Regions from separate parts of the Streptomyces sp. NBC_01260 genome, predicted to be linked through region 1. Evidence: riboswitches for the same ligand, from Rfam matches in the RefSeq annotation. Region 1 holds a riboswitch; each other region holds the start of a gene.

Region 1 (7,105 bases):
CCCGCCAAGCGCTCCGCTCTCCTCACCGTCGCCGTTCCCTCCGCCTGCGTGATGAGCGTGGCCGGTATCGCCGCCGCCTCCGTGGGCGGGATGGGCGGCGGCGAGGAGAAGAAGGACGACACCACGACGATGGCGGCCGCCGACCCCGGCACGGTCAAGCCGGTCGCCGCCAACAACAAGCTGGACACCCAGCTCGCCAACCTCAGCGCCGACGCGGAGAACTTCGCCGACCGCGCGAGCCGCACCCAGGAGCGCATCGACCTGAAGGAGCGGCAGGCCGCCGAGAAGAAGAAGCGCATCGCGGAGGCCGCCCGCAAGGAGGCCCTGCGCCCCAAGTACGTCATGCCGGTCAAGGAGCACGGCCTCAGCGCGTACTTCGGCCAGGCGGGCGTCAACTGGATGTCCGTGCACACGGGCATCGACTTCCCCGTCCTGTACGGCACCCCGGTGATGGCCGCGACCGACGGCACCGTTCACACGCAGTTCAACACCGCCTACGGGAACATGGCCATCGTCACGATGGCCGACGGCACCGAGACCTGGTACTGCCACCTCAGCAGCACCCGGATCCGCTCGGGCCCGGTCAAGGCCGGTGACGTCATCGCGTACTCCGGGGACTCCGGCAACTCGACCGGCCCGCACCTGCACTTCGAGGTGCGGCCCGGCGGCGGCGCGGCCATCGACCCGCTGCCCTGGCTCCGCAGCCACAACGTCGACCCGACCTGAGCCGGCGGACGGCCGCGCCCGTCCGCCGGACCGGACGGGCGCTACAGCTTCTGGACCGGCGCGTACCGCAGCAGCAGCTTCTTCGGCCGCTCGTCACCGAAGTCGACCGTGGCCTTCGCCTGGTCGCCGATGCCCTCGACCGCCGTCACCGTGCCCAGACCGAACTGGTCGTGGGTGACCCGGTCGCCGACCACCAGCGTGATCGTCGGCTTGTCCGAGGTCCGCCGGGTCGCGAAGCCCGAGGGCCCGGAGCGCGAGCGGGACGCGGACAGCGACGAGGTGATGCCCGACGTCGGTCCCGCCGGAGCCGCCATCGGGCCCTTCCGCTTCCACTCCAGGTGCTGGTCCGGGATCTCCTCCAGGAACCGTGACGGCGGGTTGTACGAGGGCTGGCCCCACGCGCTGCGCATCGCCGCCCGGGTCAGGTAGAGCCGCTCGCGGGCGCGGGTGATACCGACATACGCGAGCCGGCGCTCCTCCTCCAGCTCCTTGACCTGGCCCAGCGCCCGCATGTGCGGGAAGACGCCGTCCTCCATGCCGGTCAGGAAGACCACCGGGAATTCGAGGCCCTTCGCCGTGTGCAGGGTCATCAGCGTGACGACTCCGGAGCCGTCGGTGTCCTCGTCGGGGATCTGGTCGGAGTCGGCGACGAGCGCGACCCGCTCCAGGAACTCGGAGAGGGTGCCCGCACCCTCCTCCTCGCCGCGCTCCTGCTCGAATTCGAGCGCGACGGCGGCAAGCTCCTGGAGGTTCTCGATCCGGGTCTCGTCCTGCGGGTCGGTGGAGGCCTGGAGCTCGGCGAGGTAGCCGGTCCGTTCCATGACGGCCTCCAGCACCACCGCGGGGCCCGCGCCCGACTCGACGATCGTGCGCAACTCCTCCATCAGCGTGTTGAACCGCTTGACGGCGTTGGCGGAACGCGCGGCCATGCCGTACGCCTCGTCGACGCGGCGCAGCGCCTGCGGGAAGGTGATCTTCTCGCGTAGTGACAGGGCGTCGATCATCGCCTCGGCCCGGTCGCCGATGCCGCGCTTGGGCACGTTCAGGATGCGGCGCAGCGGGACCGTGTCCTCGGGGTTGGCGAGGACCCGGAGGTAGGCCAGGACGTCCCGGACCTCCTTGCGCTCGTAGAAGCGCACACCGCCGACGACCTTGTAGGGCAGGCCGACCCGGATGAAGATCTCCTCGAAGACACGGGACTGCGCGTTCGTCCGGTAGAAGATCGCGACATCTCCGGCCCTGGCGTCGCCCGCGTCGGTCAGCCGGTCGATCTCGTCGGCGACGAACTGCGCCTCGTCGTGCTCGGTGTCCGCGACGTAGCCGGTGATCCGGGCTCCGGAGCCGGCGTTGGTCCAGAGGTTCTTCGGGCGGCGGCTCTCGTTGCGCTCGATGACGGCGTTGGCGGCGGACAGGATCGTCTGGGTGGAGCGGTAGTTCTGTTCCAGCAGGATCGTGGTCGCGTCCGGGTAGTCCTCCTCGAACTGGAGGATGTTGCGGATCGTGGCGCCGCGGAAGGCGTAGATCGACTGGTCCGCGTCACCGACGACGCACAGCTCGCCGGGGGCGTCGGCGGCACCGGCCGGGCCGACCAGTTCCCGTACGAGCGTGTACTGGGCGTGGTTGGTGTCCTGGTACTCGTCGACCAGGACGTGCCGGAAGCGGCGGCGGTAGTGCTCGGCGACGTCGGGGAAGGCCTGGAGCAGGTGCACCGTCGTCATGATGATGTCGTCGAAGTCCAGCGCGTTGGCCTCGCGCAGCCGGGCCTGGTACATCGCGTAGGCCTGGGCGAGCGTCTTCTCGAAACCGTCCGCCGCCTGGCCGGCGAAGGTCTCCTCGTCGATCAGCTCGTTCTTCAGGTTCGACACCTTCGCCGTGAACGACTTCGGCGGGAAGCGCTTCGGGTCGAGGTCGAGATCGCGGCAGACCAGGGCCATCAGCCGCTTGGAGTCCGCGGCGTCGTAGATCGAGAACGAGGAGGTGAAGCCGAGCTTCTTCGACTCGCGGCGCAGGATCCGTACGCACGCGCTGTGGAAGGTCATGACCCACATGGCGTTGGCGCGGGGGCCGACGAGCTGCTCGACGCGCTCCTTCATCTCGCCGGCGGCCTTGTTGGTGAAGGTGATCGCCAGGATCTGGCCGGGGTGCACCCCGCGCTCGGCCAGCAGGTGGGCGATGCGGTGGGTCAGCACCCGGGTCTTGCCCGAACCGGCCCCGGCGACGATGAGCAGCGGGGACCCCGCGTGCACCACGGCGGCACGCTGCTCGGTGTTCAGCCCGTCGAGCAGCGCGGCGGCGTCGATGACCGGGCGGTGGGCCCCGTCGCGGTAGTACGCGTCGCGGGGCGGCGGGGGCCCGTCGAACACGCCCCCGAAGAGGTCCTCCGGCACCGCTTCGGGTGCGGAGTCCTCGGGGGGCGGCGGGGGCCCTTCCTCCGTGTGCTGGAGGCCGGCCAGGAAACTGTCGTCAAAGAGGCTGCTCATCGCTGTCCGAGTCTAGGCGGCCGCACTGACACCCCGGGGCCGCATCACGAACCGCGCACCACCGCGCGGCCACGGAAAGCGATGCCGCACCCACCCTGTGTGGACGGACCCCGCACCTGACCTGCCCGCACCGCGTCCACTTCGGCAAGGTCACGAAAATGTATCGGGCATATCGAACATCAACCTTCACAGCGACACCATGAGTTGGCTAGCGTGCTCGTTCGGGCGGCCCGTACCCCCAGAGGCGAACCACGCCGAGCGGGCGTCCACGCCGAATCCGGCCTGCCCGTACGGGGTCCGGAACCGGGGACCCACACGCAGCACCGGGGTGAATCGGTCCGAACCCCCACCAGGACCGTAGGGCAGCCTTCCGTTCCGCCCGAACCCGACAGCTAACCCGGTAGGCGGTCCACGGAAGGAGATGCCGGCCTTGGCATCGCATCGCAAACCGCGCCCCCGGGTGCGCAGCACCACCCCGGCCATCGGGTTCACGACGGCCGCACTCGCCTCGGTGACCCTGCTGTCCACGCAGAGCGCGCTGGCGGCCCCGGCCCCGAAGCCCAGCATCGAGGACGTCCAGAAGAAGGTCGACGGCCTCTACCGGCAGGCGGGCACCGCGACCCAGCACTACGACCAGGCGAAAGAGGCGTCCGCCAAGCAGCGCACCAAGGTGGACGCGCTGCTGGACGACATCGCCGAGCGCGCCGACAAGCTGAACGACGCCCGCCGGACGCTCGGGAACTACGCCGCCGCCCAGTACCGCGACGGCGCGCTCGCGCCGACCGCCACCTTCTTCCTGGCCAACGACCCGCAGTCGTTCTTCGACCAGACCCACCTCATGAACCGGATGGCCGCGAACCAGCAGCAGGCCGTCACGGACTTCCGTACGAAGCAGGCCGAGGCGTCGAAGAAGCGTGCCGAGGCGGTGACGAGCCTGGAGACGCTCACCGCGTCGCAGACCAAGCTGCGTACCAGCAAGCAGAACGTGCAGAACAAGCTGACCGAGGCCCGCACGCTGCTGTCGAAGCTGACCGCCGAGGAGAAGGCGCGCCTCGCCGAGCTGGAGCGGAAGAAGCAGGCCGAGGCCAAGCGCAAGGCCGCGGAGCTGGCGGAGAAGCAGGCCGCCGCGAAGGCGGAGGCCGACCGCAAGGCCAAGGAGGCCGGAAGCGGGACCGGCACGGGGACGGGCTCGGGAACGGGCTCGGGCACCGGGACAGGCTCCGGCTCGGACAGCAGCGCCACGACGAAGGCCGGGAAGGTCCTCGCGTTCGCCCGGGCCCAGATCGGCAAGCCGTACGTCTGGGGGGCGACCGGCCCGGCCTCGTACGACTGCTCGGGGCTCACCCAGGCGGCCTGGAAGGCCGCGGGCGTCACCCTCCCGCGGACCACCTGGGACCAGGTGAAGGTCGGCACCCGGATCGCCACGGCGGATCTGCAGCCCGGGGACCTGGTCTTCTTCTACGACGACATCAGCCACGTCGGCATCTACAAGGGCGACGGCATGATGATCCACGCGCCGAAGCCGGGGGCGGACGTGCGCGAGGAGTCGATCTACTACATGCCGATCTACGGGAGCGTGCGGCCCGGCTAGCGAGTGTCCGGCGCCCCCAGGGGCCTGCCGTACGGAGCACGCGTAGTGGGTCCGTGGCCCAATACGCGGGCTCCGTGGGACCGTTAGCGTGTTCTTATGCCACTCATGGGGGAGTTGCGGCGCCGGCTAGGCCGGCGCGCTGTACCACGTACGGAAGCGCGGGTGCTGGGGTTACGCCGGCGGCGGGACCGGGGACAGGGCGCACTGGAGTGTCCCGGCCTGGTGGTCGTGGCGGTCATCGGGGCCCTGGTCGCGACCGGGATCGGCGCCGACCTGTCCGAGACGCGGGCACAGCGCGCAGAGCACCACAGGAGCGAGCGACCGTGAAGATCTTGGAGAGCGTCCGGGGCATGGCCTTCCTGGGGACCTTCGGCCAGGCCAGGCTGTTCTCGGCAGCCTGCGCCGAGCGCACCGCCGGGGTACTCCTCCAGTACCTCGCCGACGAGGGGCGCCCGGCGGACCAGGACACCTGTGTGGCCGCGCTGGAGCTGCTGTGGGACACCGCGCCGCCGGACGAGAACGTGGCCGCCGCCATGCACCGCAGGCTGAGCGCACTGCCGGAGCTCGGTCAGGAGTTCCGGCCGAGCGGCGTCCGGCAGTCGGCGGCGCTCGGGCTCAGAGCCCTGTTCGCCGGCATCGCGATGCTCATCGACCAGGGCCCGGACGGCGCGGTCGAACCGTCCGAATCGGCGCGGGCGCTCGCCCGGGAGCTGGACGGGGAGGTCGGCGCGACGGCCGCCGAGGAGGACGCGATCCAGGACCGGGACGTCGAGCGGATCATGTCCTGGAGCCCGCAGGAGCGGACGCTGCACGTCCACGGGCTGCGCGCGGCGGCGGCGGAGACGGGCCGCGACCGGCTGGCGGCGGCCCGGACCCGCCACGGCCTCGGCGACGGGGCACCGGACGGAGCCTTCACGCACCCGGGCTCGGTCTCGGTCACGGCCACCGCCGACCGCGGCGATGTCGCGGCGGCCGAACAGCGCGCCCGTTACGGGGTGGTGGGCCGGATCACGGCGGGCTCCGACGCGGGGGGCTACCTCCGTGTCGACCGGCTGGCCGACCTCGCCGAGTCGCCCGAGGAGCGGGCCTCCGCTGCCGGAGTGGACATCCTGGTGGCGGCCGACCCGGCGATGACGCGGGACTACGTGGGCGAGTGGGTCGAGGACTGGGCGGGTGTGGAGGAGGCGCTGCGGCGGGAGGGCCGGCAGGTCGACTGGGACGCCGCGCCGTAGTCAGAAGCGCTCAGAGGTGGTCGACAGTGGTCAGCGGTGGTCAGCCACCGGTCGGTTGCGGACGGCCGCCGGCCACCCACCGGCCACCACCCGCTCAGGTCCAGAGCGTGGCGATGAAGATGTTGACGACCGTCAGTCCGCCCACCGCCGCGAAGAGGCCCTTCTCGACCTTCTCCTCGTCCCGCTTGACGTAGACGAGCGCGAGGATGACGACCAGGATCAGCAGCTTGATGCCGATCTTGACGTTGTTCACGGGGTGGTCGTCGGCCTGGTCGAGCCCGACCAGCGCGACACCGGTGACCAGCATGGTCAGCGCGCCGTGCAGCATCCCGGGCACGAATCGCGCCGTCCCCGCCCCCATCGCCTTCATCTGGGTGAGGAAGCCTCCCAGCAGGGCGGCGATTCCGATGATGTGCAGGGCGACGAAGACATCGATGAGTACACGCATGGTTCCGCACCTTAGTCCTGGTCATATCAGCCTTCCGCAGCCAGGTGGGGCTTACTGAACGCTTGACCATTGAATGCACCAATTGCCTGACTCTGGTGCAATTTTTCCGGTCATCCAACAACAACGCAACGCCAAATTCAGACAATAGGCGTCATTACGACTCTTGTCCGTGCCCCGGGTTTAGCGTGCCTACCCAGGTGACCGGATCACCGCCGCTCCGCACCCGGACGGCACCTTCCGCTCACCCCGCCGAGAGATCCGGCGGCGGGCCGCTCCCCCTGTTGGTGACCCGCCGCCGGACCGGGCGGGCCCGCCGGTAGACCCCGACGGGCAGTCGACAGGAAGGACCCCCGCCCTCGTGGCCGCGCACCGGAAACCCAAGCAGCGCCCGTACACCGGCTCTGCTGCCCGCACCGCAGCGACCCTCGCCCTCGCAGGGGCCGCGACCGCTGCCGCGCTGCCGGGATCCGCGCACGCCGACCCGACGCCCACCGCCGCCCAGGTCAAGGCCGAGGTGGACCGGCTGTACCGGGAGGCCGAGGTCGCCACCGAGCGGTACAACGGCGCGAAGGCGAAGGCGGCCGCCACCGCCGAGTCCATCGACGCGATGCGCGACGAGGCCGCCCGC
Region 2 (7,105 bases), 4.5 Mb from region 1:
GCGGCGCACCTTTCCGGCTGCGGCCACCACATCAAGCAGATCGTCGTCCGGGGTGGCCAGTACGGCGAGCGCTTCTTCACGGGTCGGCAGCTCGCGCCGCAGACCCTTGTCCGCCAGCGTGTTCAGGAGGTCCATGGCGACGATCCTGACGCACGGCACGCCTCCGAGCCAAGGAAGAACCTAACAACAGTGAGGCCTGAGGGTGTGTGCATGGCCACACCCTGTCCGGCTTCGCCCCCGGTTAAGGTCTGTGAGTTGCCTACAAATGGGACCGCACATGCCCTTCGCCCCGTTCGACTGGATCGATGACGAGGCCCGCCGTCGCGCGGACACCGGACTCGTCCGGACGCTCCGGCCCCGGCCCGCCGAAACGGAACTGCTGGATCTCGCGAGCAACGACTACCTCGGCCTGACCAGACACCCTGAGGTGACCGCGGCAGCGGCCGACGCGGCGCGCCGCTGGGGTGCGGGGGCCACCGGGTCCCGGCTGGTCACCGGTTCCACCGCACTGCACGCCGAGCTCGAACAGGAACTGGCCGATTTCTGCGGATTCCAGGCGGCCCTCGTGCTGTCCTCCGGCTACGCGGCCAACCTCGCCGCCCTCACCGCCCTCACCGGCCGGGGCTCCCTGATCGTGTCGGACGCGGGCAACCACGCCTCGATCGTCGACGGCTGCCGGCTCTCCCGGGCCGAGACCGCCGTCGTGCCGCACGCCGACCCGGCGGCCGTGCGCAAGACGCTGCACGCGCACGACGGCAGGGCGCTGGCGGTCACCGACTCGGTCTTCTCCGTCGACGGCGACGCCGCGCCACTGGCCGCACTGGCCGAGGTCTGCCGCGACGAGGGCGCCGCGCTGCTCGTCGACGACGCGCACGGCCTGGGGGTGCTCGGGGAAGGCGGGCGCGGCGCGCTCGCGGCCGCCGGCCTCGCGGGCGGCGACGGCGTCGTCGCCACGCTCACCCTCTCCAAGTCCCTGGGCAGCCAGGGCGGCGCGGTCCTCGGCCCCGCCCGGGTCATCGACCACCTGGTCAACACGGCCCGTACGTTCATCTTCGACACCGGGCTCGCCCCGGCCGCCGCCGGCGCCGCACTGGGCAGCCTCCGGCTGCTGCGCCGCGAACCGGAACGAGCGGGCCGGGCCCGTACGGTCGCCACCGCGCTGTACGAGCAGCTGACGGCCGCCGGTCTGACCGCCGTACGGCCGGACGCGGCCGTGGTCTCGGTACGCGCGCCGTCGGCCGACGCCGCGGTCCGCTGGGCGGCCGACTGCCGTACGGCCGGTATGGCGGTCGGGTGCTTCCGGCCGCCCTCGGTACCGGACGGCGTCTCCCGGCTGCGGCTGACGGCGCGCGCGGACCTGACGGACGAGCAGATCACGACCGCGGTCGCGATCGTACGGCGGACCGCTCCGGACGCCTGAGACGGCATGGCCGTCGTCCGGCGCCGTGACCGGTCCGCCGTCGCGTCAGCGGACCGAGCGGAGGCTCAGACCGGAGACGAAGGAGGTCCAGGCCGCGGCCGAGAACTGCAACGGTGGCCTGGACACATCCTTGGAGTCGCGCACGGCCAGCCGCCTGCCGTCGAACGGCGCGGCTTCCACGCAGTTGTTCATTCCCGTGCTGCGGCTGCTGCGCCGCCACCGTAACGCGTGCTGTGCGAGGCAATCCGACATGACGCCCCCCTCGGGCAGTCCGTAGTTACTGACCGGCGCGGTCGATCGCGGCGATCAGGTCCAACGAGTGCTCCGGCGACAGCGCGTGCGCCTGCAGAGTGCGGAATGCCGAGCTGTACGCCTCGAGGTCTTCTTTCCGCTCCAGGTAGAGGCTACTCGTCAAATGGTCAAGAACGACCACATCTAGATCAGAAATGCTCGGAAAGGAGAAGATAACGAAAGGTCCGGTGAGGCCGACATAGCCGCCGACCGAGAAGGGCAGCAACTGAAGATTCACATGCGGTAGTTGGGCCAGCCGGACGAGATGGCGCAACTGCTCCCTCATCACCCGCCGGCCGCCGACCGCGCGCCTCAGCACCGCCTCGTCGAGCACCGCGCTCAGCCGCAGCGGCGGATCGCTCCGGAGCACCCCCTGCCGGGCGAGCCGCACCTCCACCAGCGAGTCCAGCTGGCCGGCCGGCAGCCCGTCGAGCGCGGCCCGGGTCACCGCCCGTGCGTAGTCGGCGGTCTGCAACAGGCCGGGCACCACCGAGGTCTCCAGCGTGCGGGCGGTGCGCGCCTGGGACTCCAGGCTGATGAAGTCGCGGTACTGGGGCGGGATGAGGCCGCGGTAGGCGTGCCACCAGCCCGCGCCGCCACCGCCCGCCGAACCGGCGAGCGCCTTCAGGACCTTCCGCAACTGCGGGTCGTCCACGGCGTACGTGTCCAGCAGCCGGGTGACATCGCCGGCCCGCACCCCACTGACACCCGTCTCGATCCGGCTCACCTTCGACTGGTGCCAGCCGAGCAGCTGCGCGGCGTCCCGGCTGGTGAGTCCTGATGCATGGCGCAGACTCCGCAGCTCCTCCCCGAGCTTGCGGCGCCGCACCGCAGGGCCGTGCTGCATGTGGTGCCTCCCTCCCTCTCCCTGCCGAGCGGACAGTGTGCCGCTCCCGCACGGCATCGGGGGAAGAGTTCACCGCTTTGAGCGACAGATATATGCATATCTTGGTGGATCGTCGTTACAGAGGGCAGCATCAATGGCAATCTGGCGCGAAGCACAGCGGACCGATCGCGGGTCGTTCCGGGTGGGAAAGGGGCGGCCGGCCATGGCGGACCATCAAGAGGCAAGCGTCACTCTGCCGAGCGAGGCGGTCTCGGTCTCCGCGGCCCGGAGGTATGTGGCCCGGGTACTGGCCGAATGGGGACTGTCCGACGGGAGCGAGTCCGCGGACACCATCCGGCTGATCGTCTCGGAGCTCGCGACCAACGCGGTCCAGCACACGTTCGGCCAGTCGCCCACCTTCACCGTGGACCTCCGGCTGGAGCGCGAGGAACAGCTGCACCTCGGGGTGACGGACAGTCACCCCCGCTGGCCCCAGCGGCTGCCCGCCGCCGTCCAGCAGGACAACGGGCGCGGCATGGTGATCATCCGTTCCCTGGCCAAGGAGTACGGTGGCCGGCTGACCGTCACACCCACCGCCGACGGCGGCAAGACCGTCTGGATCGTCCTCCCCTGGAACGTCCCCGTCCAGAGCTGACCGGACCCGCGCATCGCCGCCCGGGTCACTGCGGTGCGGCGGCCCGTCCGAACCCGCTCCGCAACAGGGCCCGCAGAGTCGCCGCCGCGGCGCTCGACCGGTCACCGCGGTGCACCACCGAGATCGTCCGGCGGAACGCGGCGGGATCCAGCCTCCGTACGGACAGCGGCGTCGGCGACATCGCCGCGACCATCTCGGGAACCACCGCGATCCCGATGCCCGCGCTGACCAGGGCGCACACCAGCGCATAACCGGGCGACTCGCAGACCACCGCGGGCAGTGCGCCCGCCTCGGCCAGGGCACTCTCCACGCCGCGCCGCGGCGGATGCGTGGGCGCGCTGCTGATCAGCGGCCGGCCCGCGAGGTCCGTCACCGGAAGCCGCCCGCTGCCGTCGGCCAGGACCTGCCCGACGGCGGTGATCAGCACCAGTTCCTCGACCAGCAGGGGCTCGGCACTGACGCCCGAGGGCAGCGGCGTCGCGGCGGCCGGTTCGTACGCGTGCGTCAGCGCGAGATCGACCTCGCCCGCCGCCACCGCCGCCACCCCGCCCGGCGGCTCGTACTCCGTGACGACCAGCTCCACATCCGGGTGCGCCCGGCGGAAGGCGCTCAGCACGGGAGGCAGCAGATGGATGCCGGCCGTGGTGAAGGTGCCGACTCGCAGGCGTCCTCCGGAGAGTCCGGCGAGACGGGCCAGCTCGTGGCGGGCCTGGTCCATCTCGTCCAGGACCCGCCGAGCCCGGCCGGCGAGCAGCTCGCCCGCGGCGGTGAGACGGGCGCCCCGGTGGTGCCGGACCAGCAGCGCGGCACCGGCCTCCCGCTCCAGCTTGGCGAGCTGCTGGGAGAGCGCGGGGGCCGTGTAGCCCAGGCGGGCGGCGGCCCGGGTGATCGAACCGGCCTCGGCGACCGCCACCAGCGCCGCGAGCCGTGTCGGGTCGTACATTAAGCATTCCTTTTGGCAGACCCATAAGATTGCAAGTACATGCTAAAGGCTGTTCGGGTCCAGGGTGGAGCCATGGACGCCCAACTGACTGCCTTCCTCGGAGTCGCCGCCGCCATGGTCGCGCTGCCCGGAGCGGACTTCGCCGTCGTCGTACGCAACGCTCTCGCCTCGCGGTCGGCGGGGGTGGCCACCGCGCTCGGCGTCGCCGGGGGGCTGCTCGTCCACACCGCGCTCGCCGTCGCCGGGCTGGCCGCCGTGCTGGTGGCGGTGCCGGTGCTGTTCCGCACGGTTCAGTTCCTCGGCGGGGTGTACGTGCTCTACCTGGGCGTCAGCGCGCTGCGCTCGGCCCGGCGCCGCGACGGGCGGGCGCACGCCCCCGAAACCGCGGCGGACCGGCCGGACGGCGGGCAGGCCGCAGTCGGGGCCCGGCGCGCACTGCGCCAGGGCTTCCTGACCAACGCGCTGAACCCCAAGGCGCCGGTGCTCTTCCTCAGCCTGCTGCCGCAGTTCGTCCCTGCCGGGGCCGACCCGCTGCCCAGGACGCTGCTGCTCGCCGTGATCGTCGTGCTGCTCGCACTGATCTGGTTCCCGGCCGTGGCGCTCCTGGTGGACCGCCTGGGCCGGTGGCTGCGCCGGCCGCGTACCGCCCGGGCGATCGAGGGCGGCAGCGGCGCGGCACTCACCGCACTCGGTGCGGTGCTGGTGACCGGCACCCTGCTGCACTGATCCCAGGTGCGGATCATCCGGTGGCGGGGCACAGGCGTCAGCGGACCCGCCCGTAGAAGACGCTCTTCGTCCAGATCCTCTCCAGCCGCACCACGGCGCCGGTCTTCGGCGAGTGCCAGATTCTTCCGCTGCCCGCGTAGATGCCCACGTGGAAGATGCTGCGGCCGGAGTGGAAGAAGACCAGATCGCCACGTTGCCGCTTCGAGGCCGGGATGTGGCGGGTCTTGTTGTACTGCTGCTGCGCCGTACGAGGAAGCTTCTTGCCCACTCTTTTGAACGAGTAGAGCGTCAGCCCCGAACAGTCGAAACGGCTGGGGCCGGTGGCGCCCCACCGGTACGGCGATCCCTTCTTCGACGCGGCGATGTCGAGCGCCTTCAACGAATGAGTCGCGGCCTGGGCGTCGGTCACGGCGCCGGGGACGAACAGCGTGCCGCCGACGGCGGCGAGAGTCATGACCGAGGCCGTTGTGGCCCTGGCAAGCAGATACGGGACATGAACCTGCGCACTCATGCGCAACCCTTCGTCAGCCGCCTGTGAAGGATGACCTGTCGGGTTCGGGCTGGCGAAGTTGCCCGGCCGCACAAGGCGGCTTCACCCCGAGGGACAACCGGAGGTCCGGTCGGCCCGTTGTGCTCGGGTCCTCCACTCCTGCCGATCCACTCCTGTCGACCAGGCATCCGGGCGGCGGCAGGACTCGGCGTCCGCCCGGACCGCCCCGCCGCGGTGGCGGGGGCTTGTCGTCCCAGGGATCTTGACTCACCGACCGCCGGATTTCCGAGGTGAAACGGTGACATGTGAGGCTCATCACGACTGATCTGATCGGGTGGACAGGGGGTTTTACGGGGAGTTGCCGGGCCTCCCCTGCCCGTGCCGTACCAGCGGCGAAACGGGAGATTTCACCCATGGGCCACCTCGAAAGCGCAAGTTGAGCTGTCCCTCCTGCGAGGTGACACCTACGCCGAACGAGCGAGATAATTCGGTCCACCCGTCGGGCGTGTCGGCGCAATGGAGTTGATCAACTCGTCGGGGCCGGCGGCACGGTGACCCGCCCGGCGCGGCGCTCGCCGTCCAGTACCCGTAGCGCCCGCGTCAACGTGGCGGAGTGGATCCGGGCTTCACCCCGCTCGTGCATCAGTGCGAGCGCGTCCCGCAGCGCCGCGGCGTGCGAGGCGAGTGCCTGTGCGGCGCGCAGGGCCCGGTAGGTGTCGTCGGCGCGGGCCGGGTTGATCCGGCCCAACTGGTCGACTACCTCCAGATAGCGGTCGATGAACTCGCCCTCCGCGCGGGTCAGGGCGGGCAGCGGCGGGAACTCCGGTGGCTGCATCGGGGCTTCACCGCGCGACGGGCGGTGGCAGTGCGGGCCCGCGGCTCTGCACGATGTGGTCGATCAGCCCATAGGCCTTGGCGCCCTCGGCGTCGAGGATGAGATCGCGCTCGGTGTCGGCGGTGATCTGCTCGGCGGAGCGTCCGGTGTGGCGGACCAGCATGCCCGTCAGCGTCTCGCGCATCCGGGCCAGTTCCCGGGCCTCGATCTCCAGGTCGGACGGCTGCCCCTGCAACGGTTCGGCGAGTTCCGGCTGTTGCATCACGACCCGTGCGCCGGGCAGCGCGTGCCGTCGGCCGGGGGCTCCCGCGGCCAGCAGTACGGCCGCGCCGGCGCCCGCCTGGCCGAGGCAGAAGGTCTCCACCTCGCAGGTGAGGAACGCCATCGTGTCGTAGACCGCGGTCATGGCTCCGAACGAGCCGCCGGGGGAGTTGATGTAGAGCTGGATGGGCCGGTCGGGTGCGTCGTGCTCCAGGTACATGAACTGCGCGACCAGGTCGTTGGCCGCAGTGTCGTCGACCGGGGTGCCGAGGAAGACGACCCGTTCGGCCAGCAGTTTGGAGTACGGGTCGAGCGTGCGGGTCCCCTGGGACGTGCGCTCGGTGAACTCGGGCAGTACGTAGCGGGCGGCGGGGCGGTGCATGGCGAAGACCTCTCCTCCGGGGCGCGCAGGGGCCCGTGGGGGTGCCTGCGCGCGCTTCTGTGGAAAATGTACAGGACGTACAGAAGATTATGGTGAGGAGCGTGCCCTAGTGATCCAAGGGAAACAACAGATCAGACGCGGTTTCGCTCTTGGCTTGAGAGACGAAATCTGACAATCTCTCACACAGCAGGTCGAGAGGGCCCGTCCTTGAAGCCCAGCAGGGCCTCCAACTGCGCGGACGCCGACCGCATGTCATCGGCCGTCGGATGTACGTAC
Region 3 (7,105 bases), 2.0 Mb from region 1:
GCGGGGTCCGGCCTGATCCAAACGAAAGACCCTAGCTGTGCTCGTCAGCCTTCGGAGCGAAACCGCGGGAACGCCGAGCGGCCCGCGTACACCGCGGCGTCGTCGAGGATCTCCTCGATGCGCAGCAGCTGGTTGTACTTGGCGACGCGGTCCGAGCGGGCCGGGGCGCCGGTCTTGATCTGGCCGCAGTTCACGGCGACCGCGAGGTCGGCGATGGTGACGTCCTCGGTCTCGCCGGAGCGGTGGGACATCATGCACTTGAAGCCGTTGCGCTGGGCCAGCTCGACGGCGTCCAGGGTCTCGGTCAGCGAACCGATCTGGTTGACCTTGACGAGCAGGGCGTTGGCGGAGCCCTCCTCGATGCCGCGGGCCAGGCGCTCCGGGTTGGTGACGAAGAGGTCGTCGCCGACGATCTGCACCTTGGCGCCGATCTTGTCGGTGATGACCTTCCAGCCGGCCCAGTCGTCCTCGTACAGCGGGTCCTCGATGGAGACCAGCGGGTACGCGGAGACGAGCTCCTCGTAGTACTCGGTCATCTCGGCGGCCGAGCGGGACTTGCCCTCGAACTCGTACTTGCCGTCCTTGTAGAACTCGGACGCGGCGACGTCGAGCGCGAGCGCGATGTCCTTGCCCGGGGCGTAGCCGGCTTCCTTGATGGCCTCGACGATGAGGTCGAGGGCCGCGCGGTTGGACTCCAGGTTCGGCGCGAAGCCGCCCTCGTCACCGAGGCCGGTGGACAGGCCCTTGGTCTTCAGGACCTTCTTCAGCGTGTGGTAGACCTCGGCGCCCCAGCGCAGGGCCTCGGAGAAGGACTCCGCGCCGATCGGGGCGATCATGAACTCCTGGATGTCCACGTTGGAGTCGGCGTGCGACCCACCGTTGAGGATGTTCATCATCGGGACGGGCAGCAGGTGCGCGTTCGGGCCACCGAGGTAGCGGAACAGCGGCAGGTCCGAGGCCTCGGACGCGGCGTGGGCGACGGCGAGCGAGACGCCGAGGATGGCGTTGGCGCCGAGCGAGCCCTTGTTCTCCGTGGCGTCCAGGTCGAACATGGCCTGGTCGATCAGCCGCTGCTCGGTCGCGTCATAGCCGACGAGCTCCGGGCCGATCTGCTCGATCACGGCGAGGACCGCCTTCTCGACGCCCTTCCCGTGGTAGCGGTTGGGGTCACCGTCGCGAAGCTCAATGGCCTCGAACGCACCGGTGGAGGCTCCGGACGGAACAGCAGCACGACCCGTGCTGCCGTCGTCGAGGCCAACCTCGACCTCGACCGTGGGGTTGCCCCGGGAGTCGAGGATTTCCCGGGCTACGACGACGTCGATGGACGGCACGAGGCATCTCCTTCTGGGATATGACGCTGGTTGTGCAGGGTCACTTTGGCCTTGCGACAAGAGCCTAACCGGCCCGGCCGTCTCAGTCGGCCGACCGCCCGTCCCCTGGGACGAAAAAGGACCCAAGAGCTGTCATAGCGGGGCGAACGGCCAGAAATTTACTGACCAGTAACTACAACAGTTGAACAATCAACGCGGAATCCGGTGAGCCGCGAAGCGATGGCCCGGCGACCGGCGAACCCCGGCCCGGCACGCATGGGGGGAAGATGCGGGCCGGGCCGGGGTGCTCAGCGAGGAGGGTGCTGAATCACTTCACCAGGTGGAGCTGCTGACCCGGGAAGATCATGTCGGCGTCCTTGACGATGTCCTTGTTCAGCTCGAACAGCTGCTCCCAGCCGCCCTTGACGTGGTGGTCGGCCGCGATCTTGCTCAGCGAGTCGCCGGTGACGACCTTGTACTCGCCATCACCCTTCTTGACCTTCTCGCCGGTCGGGGTGGTGACGGTCTTCTTCTGCTCCGCCTTGGGGGCGGTCGAGCGGTCAGAGCGGTTGGTGGCCGGGGCCTCGGTGCGCTCGGACTTCTTCGGCTCGGCCTGCTGGGCCGGAGCCGACTCCTGCTTGGGAGCGGTCTCGGTCTTGGGGGCGGTGGAGCCGGTGCCGACACCCGGGTCGACACCGTCGTTGCTCAGGTTGCCGGCACCGGCGCAGGACCAGGCGCCCGGTCCCTGCATGTCGAGGAGCTTCTCGGCCACGGTGATCTGCTGGGACTTGCTGGCCAGGTCGGCGCGGGCCGCGTACTGCGTACCGCCGGCGGCGGCCCAGCTGGACTGCGAGAACTGCAGACCGCCGTAGTAGCCGTTGCCGGTGTTGATGGACCAGTTGCCGCCGGACTCGCACTGGGCGACCGCGTCCCACGTGGAGACGGAGGCCGCGGAGGCGCCGGTCGCACCCATCAGGGGCACGGCGATGGCGGCACCGGTCACACCGGCGAGCGTGGCGATACGGACGGCCTTGGACGGGCGGCGGTGCTTGTTGCCCTTGCTGTTCAGCAGCATCGAGACTTCTCCTCACCGACGCCTGCGAGGTGAGCTGTCGGGTTCGGGCCAAGTGAGTTGCCCGGTCGCACGTCCTAGCGCACGACTTAACCCCAAGCCGGTCCTGATGCGTCTTGCGACGATCGGGCCCGGCACTTACCTGGGTCCCCCGCTCCTGCCTACGGCGCTTTACGCGTCTGTTCCCTTCGACCGACGGCAGGATTCGGCGTGACGATCGACGGGGCCCGCGGTGCGAGCGGTTCCGACCGTAAACACACGCAACCCCCATCTCCAAAGAAGGACATACCGGATAAACAGCCCTTACTTGCATCTGAAGAAGGCCTGTTTGCGCAGGTCGGAACGGATGCGGGGGGAGCTCCCGAACAAGACGCACCAGTTCACGCAAAGAGACCCATGTCTCACTTAGTCAAAAATGGGACATAGACCGCCTAAGTACCCCAGATTTGGGGCGCATTCAGCTGATGATCAGACTGCTTCCGCGGTCGTTCTCATCCGGCCTTCACGCCGAGATCGAGACTCTGGCCAGGGAGGATGAGGTCCGGGTCGGAGCCGACCGCCGCCTTGTTGGCCTCGTACAGCCCGGTCCAGCCGCCGGGCAGCTTCTGTGCGTCAGCAATCGCCCAGAGGTTGTCGCCCGGCCGGACGGTGTACGTACCGTCAGCGGCGGGTGCGCCCTTGCCGCGTGCGTCACCTTCGCCGCGCGAGGCGTGCCGTCCCGAGTCCCGGTCGCTGCCGGGCTTCTCCGGGGCCGGCGCACCGCGGTGCCTGCCGCCCGTGTCCCCGGCCCGGGAGGACCTGCCCGGGGCGTCGGAGGTGTCACTCGCGCCGGAGGAGCCGGATGCCGAGGGCGTGGCGGACGGGGAGTCCGAGGCGTCCGGCGTACGGTCCTTGTCGGCGGTGTCGGCGGTGTCGGCGGTGGCGTCGTCCGACGGGGTCTTCTTGGCGCCCTTGGACGCGCCGTCCGACGGGTCGGCGCTCGCGGACGGGTCCGCGCTCTCGGACGGGTGGGCGGACGGGGTGCTGCCCGGGTCGACGCCCGGCAGGGAACCGTCCACGGCGAGGCCGGAGATGACGGCGCAGCTGGGCCACGCCTTCGGCCCCTGGTCGTCCAGGACCTTCTCCGCCACGGCGATCTGCTGCGAGCGGCTGGCCAGGTCCGCACGCGGGGCGTACGAATCGCCGCCGTAGGACTTCCACACCTCCTGCGAGAACTGCAGGCCGCCGTAGAAGCCGTTGCTGAGGTCGGCACTCCACATGCCGCCGCTCTCGCACTCGGCGACCCGGTCCCAGGTCGAGGCGTCGGCTGCGTGCGCGCCGGCCGCGCCGAGCAGCGGGATGGCGATGGCCGAGCCGGTCACGCCTGCGGCGACGACGATCGCGGGTGCCTGCCGAGGGCGACGGTGCCTGCCGTTCGCGGAGCCCATGGGAATGCCTTCCGTGTGACGGACGAGTGACGGATGAGTCGAACGGTGAACCTAGCGGGACTCGAACGTGTGTCACAAGTCGATGCAGCAGAGATCACGTGAAAGTCACAGAGTTGACAGAGCGTCACCTTCGCCGGGGACGGTCTCGGGGGTGAACTCCACCGGAAGCGTGCGCAGTCCGCGCATGATGAGCCCGCCACGCCAGCGCAAATCGGCAGGTTCCACCGCAAGTCGCAGGTCCGGGAGGCGTTTCAGCAGCGTGGCGAGCGCGGCCTGTCCCTCCAGCCGGGCGAGCGGTGCTCCCAGGCAGTAATGGATGCCGTGACCGTAACCGAGGTGCTGATTGTCACGCCGCGAGAGGTCCAGCGTGTCCGGAGCGGCGAAGCGTTCGGGGTCCCGGTCGGCGGCCGCCAGCACCACCAGCACGGGGTCCCCCTCGGCGACCGGCTGCCCGCCGATCGTCAGCGCCTCGGTGGCGAACCGCCAGGTCGCCAGCTCCACCGGACCGTCGTAACGCAGCAGTTCCTCGACCCCGGTGGCCAGCAGCTCCGTCTCCCCCGCCGCCAGGGACCGCTGGAGCCGCTCGCGCTGCTCCGGGTGGCCCAGCAGGGTGTGGACGCCGTTGCCGATGAGGTTGACGGTCGTCTCGAACCCGGCGAAGAGCAGGATGAAGGCCATCGCGGCGGCCTCGTTCTCGGTCAGGTGCTCGCCGTCGTCACTCGCCCGGATCAGTCCCGAGATCAGGTCGTCCCCGGGGTTCTCGCGCTTGCGGTGGATGAGTTCGAGCAGATAGCCGCGCATCTTCTTCACCGAACGGGCCACCCCGCCGCGGGGGCCGCCGCCGTGGCGGATCATCATGCCCGCCCAGTCCCGGAAGTCGTCCTGGTCCTCGCGCGGGACGCCGAGCAGGTCGCAGATCGCGTAGATGGGGAGCGGGAAGGCGAACTCATGGATGAGGTCCGCCTCCCCCTTCTGCGCGAAGGAGTCGATGAGGCGGTCCGTCAGCTCCTGCACGCGCGGCGCGAACTCCGCGATGCGCCGGGGCGTGAACGCCTTCGACACCAGACGCCGCAGCCGGGTGTGATCGGGCGGGTCGATGTTCAGCAGATGCGTCATCAGCTCCGCCTTGCGCTCGCCCGGAATGCCGGTGCGGCCCTTGGCGTGCGCCGGCTCGGCGTGGTGCGCCGGGTTCTTGGAGAGCCGGGCGTCGGCGAGGGCCTGCTTGGCATCCGCGTACCGGGTGACGAGCCAGGCCTCGACCCCGCTGGGCAGGGTCGTGCGGTGCACGGGGCTGTGCTCGCGCAGCCAGGCGTACGCGGGGTACGGGTCGGTGGCGAACTCCCAGGTGAAGAGTTCGGGGGCGGGCGGCACGGCGTCGGCCGCGCCGGCCGCGTGGGCGGGGCAGCCGGCGGGTGCGGGCGCCGGGGTGGCTCCCGCAGCGTGCGCGGGCGCATCGGCGGGAGTGTCGGCAGGGGTGTCGGCGGGGCTGTCGTTCACCCCCCGACGTTAGCCGCTGCCCCTGGCCGGGCTGGGCGGTCCCTCCCCGATCAAGCCGGACCGGCCGCGTCGGCGGGATGGCCCGCTGTCCCGCCGGTCCTCCCGCTGGTACAAAGCGGTGGCTGCGGGCTCCGGTCCGGAGTGGCTGCATGGCCCGCCGGGCGTCTGGCCCTTGGCTGGTGATCGCGCGCCGGCCGGGCCGAGGGACATCCCCCGCGGCCCGATCGATGCCTCGTCCGGGTCCTGAGTCAGGTACCCCTGGGCGTCGTCGGCAATCCGTGGTCGCGTGCGGATCAGGACGGCTGCGAGGTGGAGTGCGCCTTCGTGGGCGCGGTGATCCAGAACGAGACCGCGCGGCCGTGCCCCGCGCCGGGCTATCCGTTGCCCTCCGCCGCCCTGATGGCGTCCCGGTAGGCGCGGCCCGCGGCCCGCAGGGCGGCCTCCGGGTCGGTGCCGTCCTCCTGGGCGCGCACCGCCAGCGCCAGGAGCCGGTAGCCGATGCCGTCGCCCTCGGGGAGCGCCACGTCGAGTCCGGCGGTACGGACCCGGCCGGCCAGCTTCGCGGCGAGTGCCAGGGCGGGCTGGCCGAGCGGCACCCCGTCGGTGACCGACTCGCGCTGCTTCTCGATCGCCTTGGTCCGCAGCCAGTGCGCGTGGACGTCCTCCGGGGTCTCGGCGGTCTCGTCACCGAAGACGTGCGGATGGCGGTGGATCAGCTTCTCGACGAGCGTGGCGGCGACATCGTCCACCGAGAACGGCTCGTCCTCGTCCTCCTCGGCGATGCGCGCGTGGAAGACGACCTGGAGCAGTACGTCGCCGAGCTCCTCGCGCAGCTCCTCGCGGTTGCCGTCCTCGATCGCCTCGACGAGTTCGTACGCCTCCTCGATGGCGTACTTGGCGAGGCCCACGTGGGTCTTCTGCGAGGTCCAGGGGCACTCGATCCGGATCCGGTCCATGACCTGGACCAGATCCAGCAGCCGGGCGCCCGGCAGATCGTAGGAACCGGGCAGCAGCTCCAGGTTCGGCATCTGCACCCGCCCCGAACCCGCCAGCCTCGCCAGTCCGTCGGTCAGCGGCTGGTTCCCCTCGCCACCGCTGAGCACCACCAGGGTCCGGCCCCCGGCGCAGGCGCCGACGAGTTCCCGCGCGTCCGGAACGGCCGGCTCGACGGTGATGCCCGCCTCGCGCAGATACGGCAGCTGGGGCTGGTCCGGCTCGGCGCACAGCACCCGGTCGGCGGCGTGCAGCGTCTGCCAGGCGGGCCAGGACAGCAGTCCGGGCGCGACCCGGTGGCTGGCGGTGAGCAGGACGATGCGGCCGGGGTCTTCAGCGTTCACGCTGCGAATCTACCCGGCCGCCCGGCCGCTGCTACGCCCCGGCCTCCGCCGCCGCCTGGGCGGGCTTGGTGACCTGGTTGATCCAGGGGGCCTTGTAGTCCGCGAGCTGGATCTGCTGGTTGTTCCAGGTGCCGTAGCGCGGATTGACGTCGACCTTCAGCGCCTTGGACGCCTTCGTCAGCGCGTCGCCGAGGATCTTCGTACCGGCCGGGGTCGACGGGTCGGCGCCGAGTGCCTGGGCGAGCTTGGTCAGCTGGATCTGCTCGCGCAGGAAGGGGTCGATCTGGCCGGGGGAGATCCAGCGCTCCTGGAGCACCGCGGCCCGCAGCCCTTCCTCGCCCTTGTACTGGGCGACGGCCGACTGGCGCATCTGCTGGATCTCGGCACGGCTGACGGTGACCCCGTTGTCCGCCGAGGCCCGGTCCAGGACCCGGTCAAGGATGATCCCGTGCAGCTTGGCGC

Evidence for each region. A riboswitch is a leader RNA that binds a small molecule or an ion and turns the genes downstream of it on or off. The one in region 1 is predicted to bind cyclic di-AMP.
Region 2: it holds a riboswitch for cyclic di-AMP, as region 1 does, so the genes downstream of both, OG322_RS33880 (C40 family peptidase) here and OG322_RS13440 (C40 family peptidase) in region 1, are expected to answer to the same signal.
Region 3: it holds a riboswitch for cyclic di-AMP, as region 1 does, so the genes downstream of both, OG322_RS22560 (LysM peptidoglycan-binding domain-containing protein) here and OG322_RS13440 (C40 family peptidase) in region 1, are expected to answer to the same signal.

What each region holds. Positions count from the first base shown of each region.
Region 1 covers NZ_CP108464.1:3,121,590-3,128,694, forward strand. The annotation lists gene OG322_RS13430 (M23 family metallopeptidase) at 1-726, shown strand, start outside; gene pcrA (DNA helicase PcrA) at 768-3,206, opposite strand; cyclic di-AMP (ydaO/yuaA leader) riboswitch at 3,466-3,629, shown strand; gene OG322_RS13440 (C40 family peptidase) at 3,628-4,797, shown strand; gene OG322_RS13445 (hypothetical protein) at 5,121-6,029, shown strand; gene OG322_RS13450 (hypothetical protein) at 6,124-6,477, opposite strand; gene OG322_RS13455 (C40 family peptidase) at 6,836-7,105, shown strand, end outside.
Region 2 covers NZ_CP108464.1:7,593,267-7,600,371, forward strand. The annotation lists gene bioB (biotin synthase BioB) at 1-135, opposite strand, end outside; gene OG322_RS33850 (8-amino-7-oxononanoate synthase) at 278-1,420, shown strand; gene OG322_RS33855 (DUF397 domain-containing protein) at 1,466-1,672, opposite strand; gene OG322_RS33860 (helix-turn-helix domain-containing protein) at 1,698-2,558, opposite strand; gene OG322_RS33865 (ATP-binding protein) at 2,761-3,192, shown strand; gene OG322_RS33870 (LysR family transcriptional regulator) at 3,218-4,135, opposite strand; gene OG322_RS33875 (LysE family translocator) at 4,208-4,861, shown strand; gene OG322_RS33880 (C40 family peptidase) at 4,899-5,372, opposite strand; cyclic di-AMP (ydaO/yuaA leader) riboswitch at 5,376-5,548, opposite strand; gene OG322_RS33885 (hypothetical protein) at 5,878-6,186, opposite strand; gene OG322_RS33890 (ATP-dependent Clp protease proteolytic subunit) at 6,194-6,829, opposite strand; gene OG322_RS33895 (hypothetical protein) at 7,009-7,105, opposite strand, start outside.
Region 3 covers NZ_CP108464.1:5,076,178-5,083,282, reverse strand. The annotation lists gene eno (phosphopyruvate hydratase) at 45-1,331, opposite strand; gene OG322_RS22560 (LysM peptidoglycan-binding domain-containing protein) at 1,639-2,385, opposite strand; cyclic di-AMP (ydaO/yuaA leader) riboswitch at 2,390-2,561, opposite strand; gene OG322_RS22555 (transglycosylase family protein) at 2,874-3,809, opposite strand; gene OG322_RS22550 (cytochrome P450 family protein) at 3,915-5,306, opposite strand; gene OG322_RS22545 (nucleoside triphosphate pyrophosphohydrolase) at 5,681-6,643, opposite strand; gene OG322_RS22540 (SurA N-terminal domain-containing protein) at 6,675-7,105, opposite strand, start outside.